One region of the Cupriavidus sp. USMAA2-4 genome, then DNA from elsewhere that is predicted to be linked to it. Evidence: predicted binding sites of a transcription regulator. Region 1 holds the regulator's gene; each other region holds the start of a gene.
The links. The regulator FNR, encoded in region 1, switches genes on or off when oxygen is low (the NO sensors DNR and NnrR bind a similar motif). The targets are predictions, from matches to a motif close to TTGATNNNNATCAA.

Region 1 (4,274 bases):
TCTCGGCGCTGGCCCTGTTCCTGTTCACCGCCATCGCCGGCCGGCTGTTCTGCGGCTATGCCTGTCCGCAGACGGTCTATACCGAGATCTTCATGTGGATCGAGCGGCATGTCGAAGGCGATCGTTTCGCCCGCATCCGCCTCGACGGCGATCCGTGGTCGCTGCGCAAGCTGCGCATCAAGGCGACCAAGCATCTGCTGTGGATCGTGGTGGCGCTGTGGACCGGTTTCACCTTTATCGGCTATTTCGCGCCGATCCGCGAGCTGGGCGGGCAGGTGGCTGCGTTCGCGCTCGGGCCCTGGCAGGCCTTCTGGATGCTGTTCTACGCCTTCGCCACGTGGGGCAACGCGGGCTTCATGCGTGAGCAGGTGTGCAAGTACATGTGTCCCTACGCGCGCTTCCAGAGCGTGATGGTGGACCGCGACACCTTTGTCGTCACCTACGACAGCGGCCGCGGCGACCCGCGCGGCAGCCGCTCGCGCAAGGCCGACCACCGCGCCGCTGGGCTTGGCGACTGCGTCAATTGCAGCATCTGCGTGCAGGTCTGCCCGACCGGCATCGACATCCGCGACGGCTTGCAGTACGAGTGCATCGGCTGCGGCGCCTGCATCGATGCCTGCAACCAGGTGATGGACAAGATGGACTACCCGCGCGGGCTGATCCGCTACACGTCGGAGAACGCGATGCGCAAGGGCTGGTCGGCCCAGGCGACGCGCAAGCGCCTGCTGCGTCCGCGCGTGATGATCTATTCGGCGATCTGGCTGGCACTGCTGGCGGGCTTCGCCATCTCGCTGTCACTGCGCACGCCGCTGAAGGTGGATATCATCCGCGACCGCGGCAGCCTCGGGCGCGAAGTCGAGGGGCGCTGGGTGGAGAACGTCTACCGCCTGCAGCTGATCAATACTAGCGAGGCGCCGATGCAGTTCACCATCCGCGCCGACAGTGCGGAACTCGGCAAGCTGCGCGTGGAGTCCGACGGGGCGACCGGCGAACTCGCACCGACCTCGAACCGCCTGCTGGCCATCCGCGTGCGCGTGCCGCTCGAGCAGGCGCGGCAGGGCACGCACAAGATCCGCGTGACGGTGCAGGGCGGCCAGGAGGAGGGGCATGTCGTCGAGGTGAACCAATCGACCAGTTTCATCGTGCCGCGCGACCTGTAGGGCGTGCGGAGGGGATTGCCGCAGGGCAGACAAGCGGGGCGGCCACGATGCCGCCGTGCGTAACAGCAAGGAGCGAAGCCATGCAAGGACCCGCCCGACAATCATTGACGGACGCCGGCACGATGCAGCAGGCCGTGCGGCCGTGGTGGAAGGAACCCTGGCCCTGGCTGCTGATGAGCGGGCCGCTGGCGGCGATGGCCGCCTGCGGCGTGACCATCTGGCTGGCGATGACGCATCCCGACAAGCCGATCGAGGAGGGCGTCAGCCGGCACGGGCTGGTGGTCGAGCGGCAGGGCGCGGCGCGGGCAGTGTCCGGCGCGACAGCCACGGAGCGGCCATGAGACTGCGCTGGCTGATGTGGGTCCTGTGGCCGGCCTTCCTGGTCGCCGGTGTGGCAACCGCCGCGGTGTTCTCGCTGGTGGATCCAAGCGATCTCAGGCTGTTCGGGCGGCCGGTCGAGGCCTCGCGCGAGGCGGTCTACACCATCGGCTTCCTGCTGGCCTGGCTGCTGTGCTCGCTGTCGAGCGCCCTGACCTTTTATACGATGCCGGTGCGCCTCGGCGATACCGACGAACTGGAGTAGGGGATGCGCGCAGGCCGAAGGGCTGGGCAGAACGGGGCCTGTCGAAGGCGCCGGATGCCTGCGCCCTCGGCTTGGTCAGCAGCTCTTGCCGTAGATCTGCTTGATGCCGGGTACGTCGACCAGCTTGACGTGGCGCTGGCGGATCTGGATCAGCCCGGCCTCGGCGAAGCGCGAGAACAGGCGGCTGACGGTTTCCAGCTTGAGGCCGAGATAACTGCCGATTTCCTCCCGGCTCATGCGCAGCACGAACTCGGTCGACGAGTAGCCGCGTTCCGACAGGCGCTCGGACAGGTTGACCAGGAAGGCGGCCAGGCGCTCCTCGGCGCGCATGGAGCCGAGCGTCAGCAGCATGACCTGGTCCTGCGTGATCTCCTTGCTCATCATGCGCAGGAACTGCTGCTGCAGCGACGGCACGGTGGTCGACAGGGTCTGCAGGTCGTTGAAGCGCATCACGCAGACCTCGGTGTCTTCCAGTGCGGTAGCATCCGACGCGTGCTGCATCTCGCCGAGGCCGTCGAGTCCGACGACTTCGCCCGGCAGGTGGAAGCCGGTGATCTGCGAGCGCCCGTCTTCCATCGTCACGTGTGTCTTCAGGGTGCCGAAGCGCACCGCGTAGACTGCGCTCAGGGGTTCGCCGAGCCGGTAGAGCGTCTCGCCCTTGTGGACTCGCACGCGTTCCTTCACCAGCGAGTCGATCTTTTCGATGTCGTTGCGGTTCATGCCGACCGGCACGCACAGGTGTCCGAGCGAGCAGGACGAGCAACGGGGCGACATCGCGGTGACGGGGATGGAATTGAGCAAGCCGGGGCCTATTGTCGTTGAGCTGCGAGGGCGCAATTTCTGCATTTTACTGTGTGAAGGCATCCGAAGGGGAGCGAAAGTTGACTGCGGCGGTCTTTTTCAGTGTTTTTCTGCTGGCCTTGCTGGGTGGCGTGCACTGCGCAGCCATGTGCGGCGGCATTGCACTGGCGGTCGAGCGGCCGCAGGCGGAAGCGCCGGTCGTCGTGCTGCGCAGGCCGCGGGACTGGTTGCGTGAACAGTTATCCATGCATGCGGGGCGGGTGGTGACTTACATGCTGCTCGGTGCCGCGCTGGGCGCGGTCGGCGCCGGTGCCTGGCGAGCCCAATACCTGCCGCTGCAGCGCGGCCTGTTTGCCGCTGGCAGCATGGTCCTGCTGGGCACCGGCCTGTGGCTGCTGGCCGGGCGCGCGCCGCAGTTCGCCGCGCTGGAGCGCTTGGTGGCGCGTGGGGCCGGAGCCCTGGCAGGCCGCCTCCGCGGGCGGCGCGCCGGTGCCCCGTCCGCCCCGATTCAGGTCCGCCCGCGCTTGCTCAGGCGTTTCGGCATCGGTCTGGCGTGGGGGCTGGTGCCGTGCGGCATGGTTTACGGTGCGCTCACCCTATCGTTGCTTGCCGGCAACGCGTTGTCGGGGGCCTTGCTGATGGGGGTATTCGGTCTCGGGACCTTGCCCAACCTGCTGATGTTGTCCGGCCTGTCCGGCGCGTTGCGCGGCTGGTCGCGCCGGCCCTGGGTGCGCGTCGGTGCCGGCGTGGCAGTGATGGGGTTTGGTGCGGCCGGGCTTGTGCGGGCGGCGATGTTGCCGCACACGCTCGCCGCACACGGCTTCTGTGTGGTGTTCTGAAGGGGGTTCTTCTGTTTTGGTGATGCGTGAGGCACTTTGTCGGGTGTGCCGAAGGCGCCGCGCTGGTGATCGGCGGTTGCAGCGCCGGGCCGGAATGCCCTACAATCGGCAGCATTGCAGTATCTATCGCGCTGGCGCTGCCGCGCGCATGGCCGGGCAACTCGAACGGCCGTCCTGAGGCCAGTCCGGGCAGAATGTTGCTGACGGACGTAGCCACCTCGCAGCAAGCCATGCCGGTTGACAAGATCTCCGGTTCAAAAGACCGGCTGGGCGTTGCGCGACGGGAGGTGCGCAACACCGTGCGGATGACTGCATCGTTCTTGCGGCGGAAGGGGTTGGACCCGTTCGCGCCGATCCGCCGCTCCAGAAGGGCGGTGCAACGCAAGAGGCCTTTCGGCCGGCGCTGAGGCCGGCAGCAGGGCAATTCTCCGCCGGACTGACCCGGCAACCCGAAGCAGAATAAGATGGGCGCGCGGCTTTCATGCGGACGGCATGCCGGCCGGCCGCGCAATGAGATGGCGATGGCGCTTCGGCCTCGCTGGATCCGAAATCCCCGAATCCTCCGGCGGTCCGCCGGGGGCAGGTGCAAAGACAGGCTGCACACATCCGTATATGAATACCCAAGAGGCGAAAATCGTCCTCGAGACTGCGTTGATCTGCGCGCAGGAGCCCTTGCGCGTGGCGGAACTGCGACGGTTGTTCGCCGATGAGGTGGCTGCCGACACCATCCGCGTGCTGCTGGACGAGTTACGTCTGGATTGGCGTGATCGGGGCGTGGAACTGGTGGCGCTGGCCAGTGGCTGGCGTTTCCAGAGCCGGCCCGGCATGCGCGAATACCTCGATCGCCTGAATCCGGAGAAGCCGCCGAAATACTCGCGCGCGGTGATGGAG
Region 2 (4,274 bases), on a different replicon from region 1:
GCGGGCCAGACCGATCCTTCCGAGCCGGAGGGCTATGTCGGGCCGCAGTTCCTCGAATCCCTGATCCTCGAATCGGGCCGGCCGGTCCTGGTGGTGCCTTGCGCCGGCCGCTTCGACACCATCGGTACGCGCGCCATCGTGGCCTGGAACGGCAGCCGCGAAGCGGCACGTGCCCTGCATGACGCCATCCCGCTGCTGTCCGGCGCGCAGGCCCTGCTGCTGTGCGCGGGCGACCTGCGTGCCAGCGCGACACCGCCGGCACACGCCTGCCGCGCGCTGGCGCTGCACGGCGTGCAGGCCGCACTGGAGCGTTCGCCGCCGCTGGCCGATGCCGGCGTCGGCGAACTGCTGCTGTCGCGTGCCGCCGACTTCGGTGCCGATCTCATCGTGATGGGCGCCTACGGACGTGGGCGCATGCGCGAGCTGGTGCTGGGCGGTGTCACCCAGGCGCTGCTGTCCAGCATGACGGTGCCGGTGCTGATGGCGCATTGATTCGCATTGATGCGCATTGATGCGCATTGACCGGCGCCGGCGGCGGCGTCGCCGGAATCTTCGGCCGCGCCGCCCTGATCCGCACAGCGCGCACAGGCCGATGCCGAGCCGGCATGCGGTCAGCGCGGCGAAGGCGGGCTGGGACGGGAGCATGCCGACCCGTCCGCGGCGCTTGGCGCCGGTCGCCGTGAGTGCGCCGACACCGCCCTTGCGTTCGATCAAGGTGGCGCGGCACGGCCACCATATAGTGAATCCGGACCCCGCACCGATAACAGGAGCCACCCATGAGAGTCGACGAAGTGTGCTCCCACGCGCTGCACCACGTTTCCGCGACCTGTACCTTGCGCGAAGCGGCGCAGCTGATGCGCGACCGCCGCGCCAAGCTGCTGTTCGTCACCGAGCAGGACGGGCCCTACCAGCGCATCCTGGGCGTGGTCACGGACCGCGACATGGTGGTGCATGGCCTGGCCGACCTGCCCGCCTGCGGAGAAGCCCTTGTCACCTGCGTGATGACGCCCGGGGTGATCACCACCGAACGCCACGCCGCCGTCAGCGACGCCCTGCGCAGCATGCTGGCGCACGGCGTGCGCCGGCTGGCCGTGCGCGATGGCGAATCCGCCGTGATCGGACTGTTGACGCTGGACGATGCGGTGCGCTCGCTGAGCGCCGAGGTGGACATGGTGTCCAACGTGCTGCGGCGCGAGCGCAGCGAGAACGGCCTGCCCGGCGAGATGGCGGCGACGCCCGCGTTCCGCTTGTAGCGCGTTCTGTACCTGTAGCTGTAGCGCGTTCGTTCGTGGCCGCCACCTGCCACCGCCTGCCACCACCTGCCGGCGGCGGGCGGCGCCTTGCGCCCCCGCGCGGGCATCCCGGTCTCAGTGCGAGAAGAACACCGGTACCGTCATCGCGCCCAGCAGGGTCTGGGTGACACCGCCCAGCACCACCTCGCGCATGCGCGCGTGGCCGTAGGCCCCCATTACCAGCAGGTCAACGCCCAGGTCCGCGGCGCGCGACAGCAGCAGTTCGCCGAGCGCCGCATCGCCCGCGACACCGGGCAGCGTATGCAGCGTGGCGTCGATGCCGTGGTAGCGCAGGCTGGCCACGGCGTGCTCGCCGGGCGCCTCGCGCTCGCGCGCGGCGCCGCCATCGTGCGGCGCGCAGACGACATGCACGGTCCGCGCCAGGCGCAGCAGCGGCAGCGCATCGTGCAGCGCGCGCGTGGCTTCGCGGGTGCCGCTCCACGCCACCATCACCGTGGCGCCGACGCTGGCGAAGCGGCCCGCATAGGGCACCACCAGCACCGGGCGGCCGCAGCCCAGCAGCAACGACTCGACGAAGCGCTCGCCGATCCAGGCTTCGTCGTCGCCGGGATCGCTCTGCCCGGCCACGACGAGGTCGGCCAGGCAGGCTTCGCGCCGCACCACGTCGGCCGGAGCGCCAGCCACCGCGCGCCACTCGACCGCCACCGGCGCCTCGTCCGCGGCGCCCTCGAAAGCATGGCGCATCTGGCTGATGGCCGCCTCGTGGCGCGCCTGCAGGGCATCCATGAAGCCGCGATCCTGCTGGCGCAGCAGGGCCAGGCCCGGGTCCGGCTGCGGTATCAGCGGCAGGCCGAGCAGCCTGGCCCGCTGCGCGGCCGCCAGCCGGGTGGCGATCTCCAGGCGGTGATAGGCCCTGCGGCTGTTGTCGAGCAGCACCATGATGGTCGAGTAAGGCATGTTCAGGCTCCTGTGAAGACAGGGCGCCGCAGCGCCGGCTGCATTGACTGTAGCGTGCCCCCGCGGCCGCGGCTTGACCCAGCGCAAGATGGCGCGCCACCTGTCCTTTGACGCCCATCAAGCCCCGCCGGCAGGGATGGCCTAAGTTGGACAACGGAGCGGCACGCGGCAGGCCTGCCTGGCGCACCGCTGCCGCCACGGGTCCAGGAGACAAGCATGGAAGAGGTCAAGTCGCTCACGTATCAACCGCTCGCCGGCAAGGAGCCGAAGGCGGTGCGCGGCAAATCCGAGCGCACCATCGCGCTGCCGGCGCCCGACATGGCTTCCGGCCTGCCCTTGATGGGCGCGCTATGGGAACGCAAGAGCACGCGCGAGTTCGCCGCACGCGAGCTGCCGCTGGCGCGGCTGGGCGAACTGTTGTGGGCCGCCGGCGGCGTCAACCGCAGCGATACCGGCGGGCGCACCGCGCCGTCGGCGCACGGCCTGAACGAGATCGACATCTATGTGGCACTGCCGACCGGCGTCTACCGCTACGAACCGCTGCACCATACCCTGGTGCTCAAGCGCGCGGTCGATGCGCGCAACCTGACCGGCTACCAGGACTTCGTCGCCACCGCGCCGCTCGACCTGATCTATGTGGTCCGGCGCGCACGCCTGCAGGGACTGCCGAAGTCGGGGCAGGAAGTGTTCCCGGCGATCGCGGCGGGCGCCATCGCGCAGAACGTCTACCTGTACTGCGCCTCGTGCGGGCTGGGTACCGTGGTGCGCGGCTGGCTGAACCAGCGCCTGCTGGCAGAGGCGCTGTCGCTGAACGAGGACGAGGTGCCGCTGCTGGCGCAGACGGTGGGCTACACCACGGGCAACGGCGTGCAGTAGAAGAGGAAAGGAAAGGAGAGGGGGAGAAAAGAAGAAGCGCCCGGCCGCAGCGCACCGCGGCGGCCTCACAGATCGTCGGCCTCGTCGAACAGGCGGTGGCGGATCGCGTAGCGCACCAGGGCCGCGTCGTTGGCCAGTTCGAGCTTCTCCATGATGCGCATCTTGTAGGTGCTGACGGTCTTGGCGCTCACGCACAGCGCGGCGGCGATGTCCACCAGCGCCTCGCCTGCGACCAGGCGGCGGTAGACCTCCATTTCGCGGTCCGACAGGCGCAGGTGCGGAGCTTCCAGCCCTTCCTGCAGGCCGGTGGCGAGCTTCTCGGCGATCGCCTGGCTCATATAGGTGCCGCCCGCCGCGACCTTGGCGATGGCATTGACCAGTTCCATCGCCGCGCTCTCCTTGGTCAGGTAGCCGGCGGCCCCGGCACGGAAGGCGCGCATCACGTACTGTTCCTCGGCATGCATGGTCAGCACCAGGATGCGCAGCGCGGGACGCTCGGCGCGCAGCTGCCGGATCAGTTCGAGCCCGCTGCGCCCGGGCATCGACAGGTCGAGCAGCAGCAGTTCGGGCTCGCTTTCCCTGGCCAGGCGCGGCACCTCGGCACCGTCCGCCGCCTCGGCCACGATCTCGAAGCCGCCAGCGCGTTCCAGGATATGGCGCAGGCCGTCGCGCACCACGGCGTGGTCGTCGGCGATCATCACCCGGATCATGCGTGCTCCTCCTCGCCGCAGCCCGCCACCGCCGGGAAGCGCACGGTCAGGCCGAAGCCTGCGCCCGGCGTGTGCGCGATGGCCACGCTGCCGCCGATCAGCCTGGCGCGCTCGCGGATGCCGAGCAGGCCGAACGACACCCGCCTGCCGCGCTCCGGCATCTTGCCGTCCCAGCCGCAGCCATTGTCGCGCACGGTCAGCTGGTACCAGTCGCCGGCACGTACCAGCGCGATCTCGACGGCCGTCGCGTGGGCATGGCGCGCGACATTGTTGAGCGCCTCCTGCACGATGCGGTAGACGGCGGTGCCGGTGCGCTCGGGCACCTCGATCTCGTCGCCGAGCGCGTGCGGCTCGATGCGGATGCCATAGCGCGTGGAGAAGTCCTTGGCCAGCCACTCGATGGCGGGCACCAGTCCCAGCTCGTCGAGCAGCGCCGGCCGCAGGTCGGCGGCGATGCGCCGCACCGAGCCGACGGTCT
Region 3 (4,274 bases), on a different replicon from region 1:
CCGGCGCCGCCGCCGCGGGCGACGACGCCGGCAACGATGCGGCACCGGCGGGCGCCGGCGGATCGACCGAGAACACGATTTCCTTGCAGCTCAGTTGCTTGTCGCCGATCAGGCGGCTGACCGTCACGCGGCCGCGCTCTTCCGCCTCCAGCGGCGCCGCGTGGTCGGTGGCCCAGGAGGCCACCGCGCCCACCGCCAGCGCTCCGGCGGCCTGCGCGATGCGGTCTTGCGCGGCGGCGTGCACCTGGCGCTGGCTGTACTGCAGCGCCGCCTTGGCGCCGGCCTGCACGCCGAGGCCGATGCCGGTCGCCACCGCGGCATTGTCGGTTACCGCGCCCGCGATCGCGGCGCCGGCCACGCCGGCCCCGGCCGCCGTGCCCTCGTTGAGCAGCGAGCTGCAACCCGTGCCGGCCAGGGCGGCGGCGGCCAGCAGCAACGGCAGCGCGCTGCGCGCGGCCGCGCCGCGCAGGATGGCGACAGGGGAAACGAGGCGGAGCAGGCAGAGGAAACGGGGAAGGCGGCGGAGGCTGTGCATGCGGGACGGTAGGATCGGCAATGGCCGCGCCGCTGCCTCCCGCCGCTGCCCCGCGCACTCGCGCGAGGCCGGACAGCGCCGGCGCAAGGCGTGCACGGCTGGAATCGGCGCCAGCATACGCGAGGCCACCAAGTGACGAAAGCGCCTTAATGTAAGAAAATGCAATACGCCCGGACGCCGGCCCGGCGGCGGGAAAGGATTGCGGCGCCCCATGCCGATGCCGCGCCGGCCCCTGGCTTGCCCCTATACTGCGTCCCCATGGCCTACGATCTCACCGACAAGCTCGTCATCGGCATCTCCTCGCGCGCCCTGTTCGACCTCGAACAGGCCAATGCCATCTACCAGAGCGAGGGCGTGGCGGCCTACGCCGAGTTCCAGCGCCGGCACGAAGACGAGGCGCTCTCGCCCGGCACCGCCTTCCCGCTGGTGCGGGCGCTGCTGCAGCTCAACGCCCTGATCCCCGGCCGCCGCCTGGTGGAAGTGGTGGTGATCTCGCGCAATTCGCCGGACACCGGCCTGCGCGCCTTCAACGCCATCGCCGCGCACAAGCTGGATATCACGCGCGCGGCCTTCACCGGCGGCGCCCCGATCGCGCCCTACCTGCAGGCCTTCAAGGTCGATCTGTTCCTCTCGCGCGATGCCGAGGACGTGCAGGCCGCCATCGACGGCGGCGTCGCCGCGGCGCAGCTCTACGCCGCGCCCGACGGCTTCCGTGCGCGCGACGAGCAGATCCGCATCGCCTTCGACGGCGATGCCGTGCTGTTCTCGCCCGAGTCCGAGCGCATCTACAAGGAGAAGGGACTGGACGCCTTCGTGCGGCACGAACAGCGCCACCGCCACAAGGCCATGGCCGAGGGCCCCTTCGCCAAGCTGCTGCTGCGCCTGGCCGAGATCCAGCAGCAGTTCCCGCCCGGGCACGGCCCGGTGCGCATCGCCATCGTCACGGCGCGCAACAGCCCGGCGCACACGCGCGTGGTACACACGCTGCGCGCCTGGAACGTCAGCATCGACGAAGCTTACTTCCTCGGCGGGCTGCCCAAGGACCGCGTGCTGGCCGCCTTCGGCGCACACATGTTCTTCGACGACCAGGACGGCCACGTGAGCGCCGCCGCCGCGGTGGTGCCGGCCGGGCGCGTGCCCTACAAGGGGGGCGAGCTGCTGCCGCCGCGCAAGCGCGCGCGGCGCGCGGCGGCGCCGGACAACGTCCACGGCGATGCGGCAACGGAAACGACAGCGGCAGCGGCGGGCGATGCCTCCCGGTGCACCGACGGCGCAGAGCCGGCCGCATGAAGACGGTCCTGCTCTACCTGCTGACCGCCTGCGCCGAGATCGTCGGCTGCTACCTGCCCTGGCTGTGGCTGCGCCAGGGCGCCAGTGCCTGGCTGCTGCTGCCCGGCGCGCTGGCGCTGGCCGCCTTCGCCTGGCTGCTGACGCTGCACCCGGCCGCCTCGGGCCGGGTCTACGCGGCCTACGGCGGCATCTATATCGCCACCGCCATCCTCTGGCTGTGGCTGGTGGACGGGGTGCGGCCGAGCCCCTGGGACCTGGCCGGCGCGGCGGTGGCGGTCGGCGGCATGGCCATCATCGCCTTCCAGCCGCGCTGAGCCGGCACCGCGCCCGGCCCCCGGCCACCCCCGGGGGCCGGCATTCCAGCCGCCCGTCCCGCCTCTTTGATCCAGCGCAAGTCCACCCGCACGTGGCATGACATCATCGGCAGGTCCCCGGTGGCGCCGGCGGCCCGCGCCGCCGCGCCCCGGCCTGTTCCCGTTCATGCTACGAGGAGTCGACATGCCAGCGACAATGAAAGCCGCCGTGGTGCGCAAGTTCGGTGCGCCGCTCGAGATTGACGAGGTGCCCGTACCGGAGCCGGCGCGCGGCCAGGTCCAGGTGAAGATCGAAGCGTCCGGCGTCTGCCACACCGACCTGCACGCCGCCGAAGGCGACTGGCCGGTCAAGCCCACGCTACCGTTCATACCGGGCCACGAAGGCGTCGGCTACGTCTCCGCGGTAGGCGCCGGCGTCACACGCGTCAAGGAAGGCGACCGCGTCGGCGTGCCATGGCTGTACAGCGCCTGCGGCTACTGCGAGCACTGCCTGCAAGGCTGGGAGACGCTGTGCGAGAAGCAGCTCAATACCGGTTATTCGGTCAACGGCGGCTACGGCGAATACGTGGTGGCCGACCCTGACTACGTGGGCCTGCTGCCCGACAGCGTGGACTTCGTCGAGATCGCCCCCATCCTGTGCGCGGGCGTGACGGTCTACAAGGGACTCAAGGTCACCGACACGCGCCCGGGCCAGTGGGTGGCCATCTCCGGCATCGGCGGCCTCGGCCACGTGGCGGTGCAGTATGCTCGCGCCATGGGCCTGCGCGTGGCGGCCGTCGACATCGACGACGACAAGCTCCGGCTGGCCGAGAAACTGGGCGCCGAGGTCACGGTCAATGCGCGCCACGCGGATCCCGCAGCCTTCCTGCAGAAGGCCATCGGCGGCGCGCACGGCGCGCTGGTGACCGCGGTGTCGCCGCAGGCCTTCTCGCAGGCCATCGGCATGGTCCGGCGCGGCGGCACCATCGCGCTCAACGGCCTGCCGCCGGGCGACTTTGCCACGCCGATCTTCGATGTGGTGCTCAAGGGCATCACCATCCGCGGCTCCATCGTGGGCACGCGCAGCGACCTGCAGGAAGCACTGGATTTCGCCGCGCACGGCGCCGTCAAGGCCACCGTGTCCACGGCGCCGCTGGAGCAGATCAACGACATCTTCCAGCGCATGCGCGCCGGGCAGATCGAAGGACGGGTGGTGATGAAGATGTAGGCCCGTTCAGGGCGGGGGGCGGGGGGCGGGGGGCGGCGGACGGCCGCGCTGACGCCGCCGCCGTCACAATCGTTTACCGCGGCCCGCCCTGGCCCTGCCACAAAATTCCACCATGCACCCGGCGCCGGACGGAACTGCCCGGCGGCCGGTGCGCTGCCGAGCCATGCTTGTGGAGAAGCCGCCATGTCAGACATCCAGGATCCCGATACCCGCCACGCGCGCAACAACCGCACGCTGCTGTTCGCGACCGTGACGCTGGTGGCGACGCTGGCCGCCGCCAACCTGGCGCGCTATCTGCTGGGCTGAAGCGCCGGCCGCAAACGCGGCGCCGGACGCCGGCTCAGCGGTTGCCGTCGAGCAGGTCGTTCAGGATCTCGTCGAACGCCTGCTGCGCGTCCTCCAGTGCCTGCAGGGCCGCGTCGAAGGTCTGCAGGGCCAGCTTGGACGGCTTGCCGCTGCCGTCCGGCGGGAACTGCGACTGCAGCGCGTTGAATGCCACCTGCACCTGGCGCGTCGCGCTGACCACGCGCTCCATCGCCTGTGCTTCTTCTGCCCGTGCCTGGGCTGCGTTCTGCTCTTCCATCCCGATCACTCCCTTGCGCGGCCGCTCGCCGCCTTGCTGCGGCGGCGTGCCGGCGCGCATGCGCTTTCCCTGGCGGAGCCCGGAGGCCTGGAAGCGCCCCCTGTCCGCACCGGGCGCCCTCCGGCGCCGTTGCCCCACATTCTACCGATCCCCTTGATGGGCAGCACGCCCGCCGCCGCGGAACGGGCGCAGCGTCTCGTCCGCCCTGCCGCAGGACGAGGCGCACGACGACAAGCGGGCCGGGCACCACGGCGTGGCAGCGCCTGCTGGTCTGGCGGCTCTCGCTGCTGCCGTTGGAACCCCTGCTGTAGCGGTAGCCGTAACGGCAGCTGCAGCGCAACGGCA

Region 2: a site for FNR is predicted at 2,318-2,331, ahead of BKK79_RS24745 (universal stress protein). Genes of this name have one in related genera too.
Region 3: a site for FNR is predicted at 2,206-2,219, ahead of adhP (alcohol dehydrogenase AdhP). Genes of this name have one in related genera too.

Annotation. Positions count from the first base shown of each region.
Region 1 is NZ_CP017748.1:4,152,415-4,156,688, forward strand. Features, by position in the region: gene ccoG (cytochrome c oxidase accessory protein CcoG) at 1-1,160, shown strand, start outside; gene BKK79_RS18490 (hypothetical protein) at 1,283-1,501, shown strand; gene BKK79_RS18495 (hypothetical protein) at 1,498-1,743, shown strand; gene fnr (fumarate/nitrate reduction transcriptional regulator Fnr) at 1,819-2,544, opposite strand; gene BKK79_RS18505 (sulfite exporter TauE/SafE family protein) at 2,625-3,383, shown strand; gene BKK79_RS40415 (hypothetical protein) at 3,410-3,790, shown strand; gene scpB (SMC-Scp complex subunit ScpB) at 3,996-4,274, shown strand, end outside.
Region 2 is NZ_CP017749.1:1,045,040-1,049,313, forward strand. Features, by position in the region: gene BKK79_RS24735 (universal stress protein) at 1-492, shown strand, start outside; gene BKK79_RS24740 (CBS domain-containing protein) at 777-1,253, shown strand; gene BKK79_RS24745 (universal stress protein) at 1,368-2,210, opposite strand; gene BKK79_RS24750 (SagB/ThcOx family dehydrogenase) at 2,427-3,086, shown strand; gene BKK79_RS24755 (response regulator) at 3,152-3,796, opposite strand; gene BKK79_RS24760 (PAS domain-containing sensor histidine kinase) at 3,793-4,274, opposite strand, start outside.
Region 3 is NZ_CP017749.1:441,635-445,908, forward strand. Features, by position in the region: gene BKK79_RS22070 (hypothetical protein) at 1-535, opposite strand, end outside; gene BKK79_RS22075 (5'-nucleotidase) at 794-1,825, shown strand; gene BKK79_RS22080 (YnfA family protein) at 1,822-2,139, shown strand; gene adhP (alcohol dehydrogenase AdhP) at 2,324-3,346, shown strand; gene BKK79_RS41975 (hypothetical protein) at 3,530-3,652, shown strand; gene BKK79_RS22090 (hypothetical protein) at 3,687-3,929, opposite strand.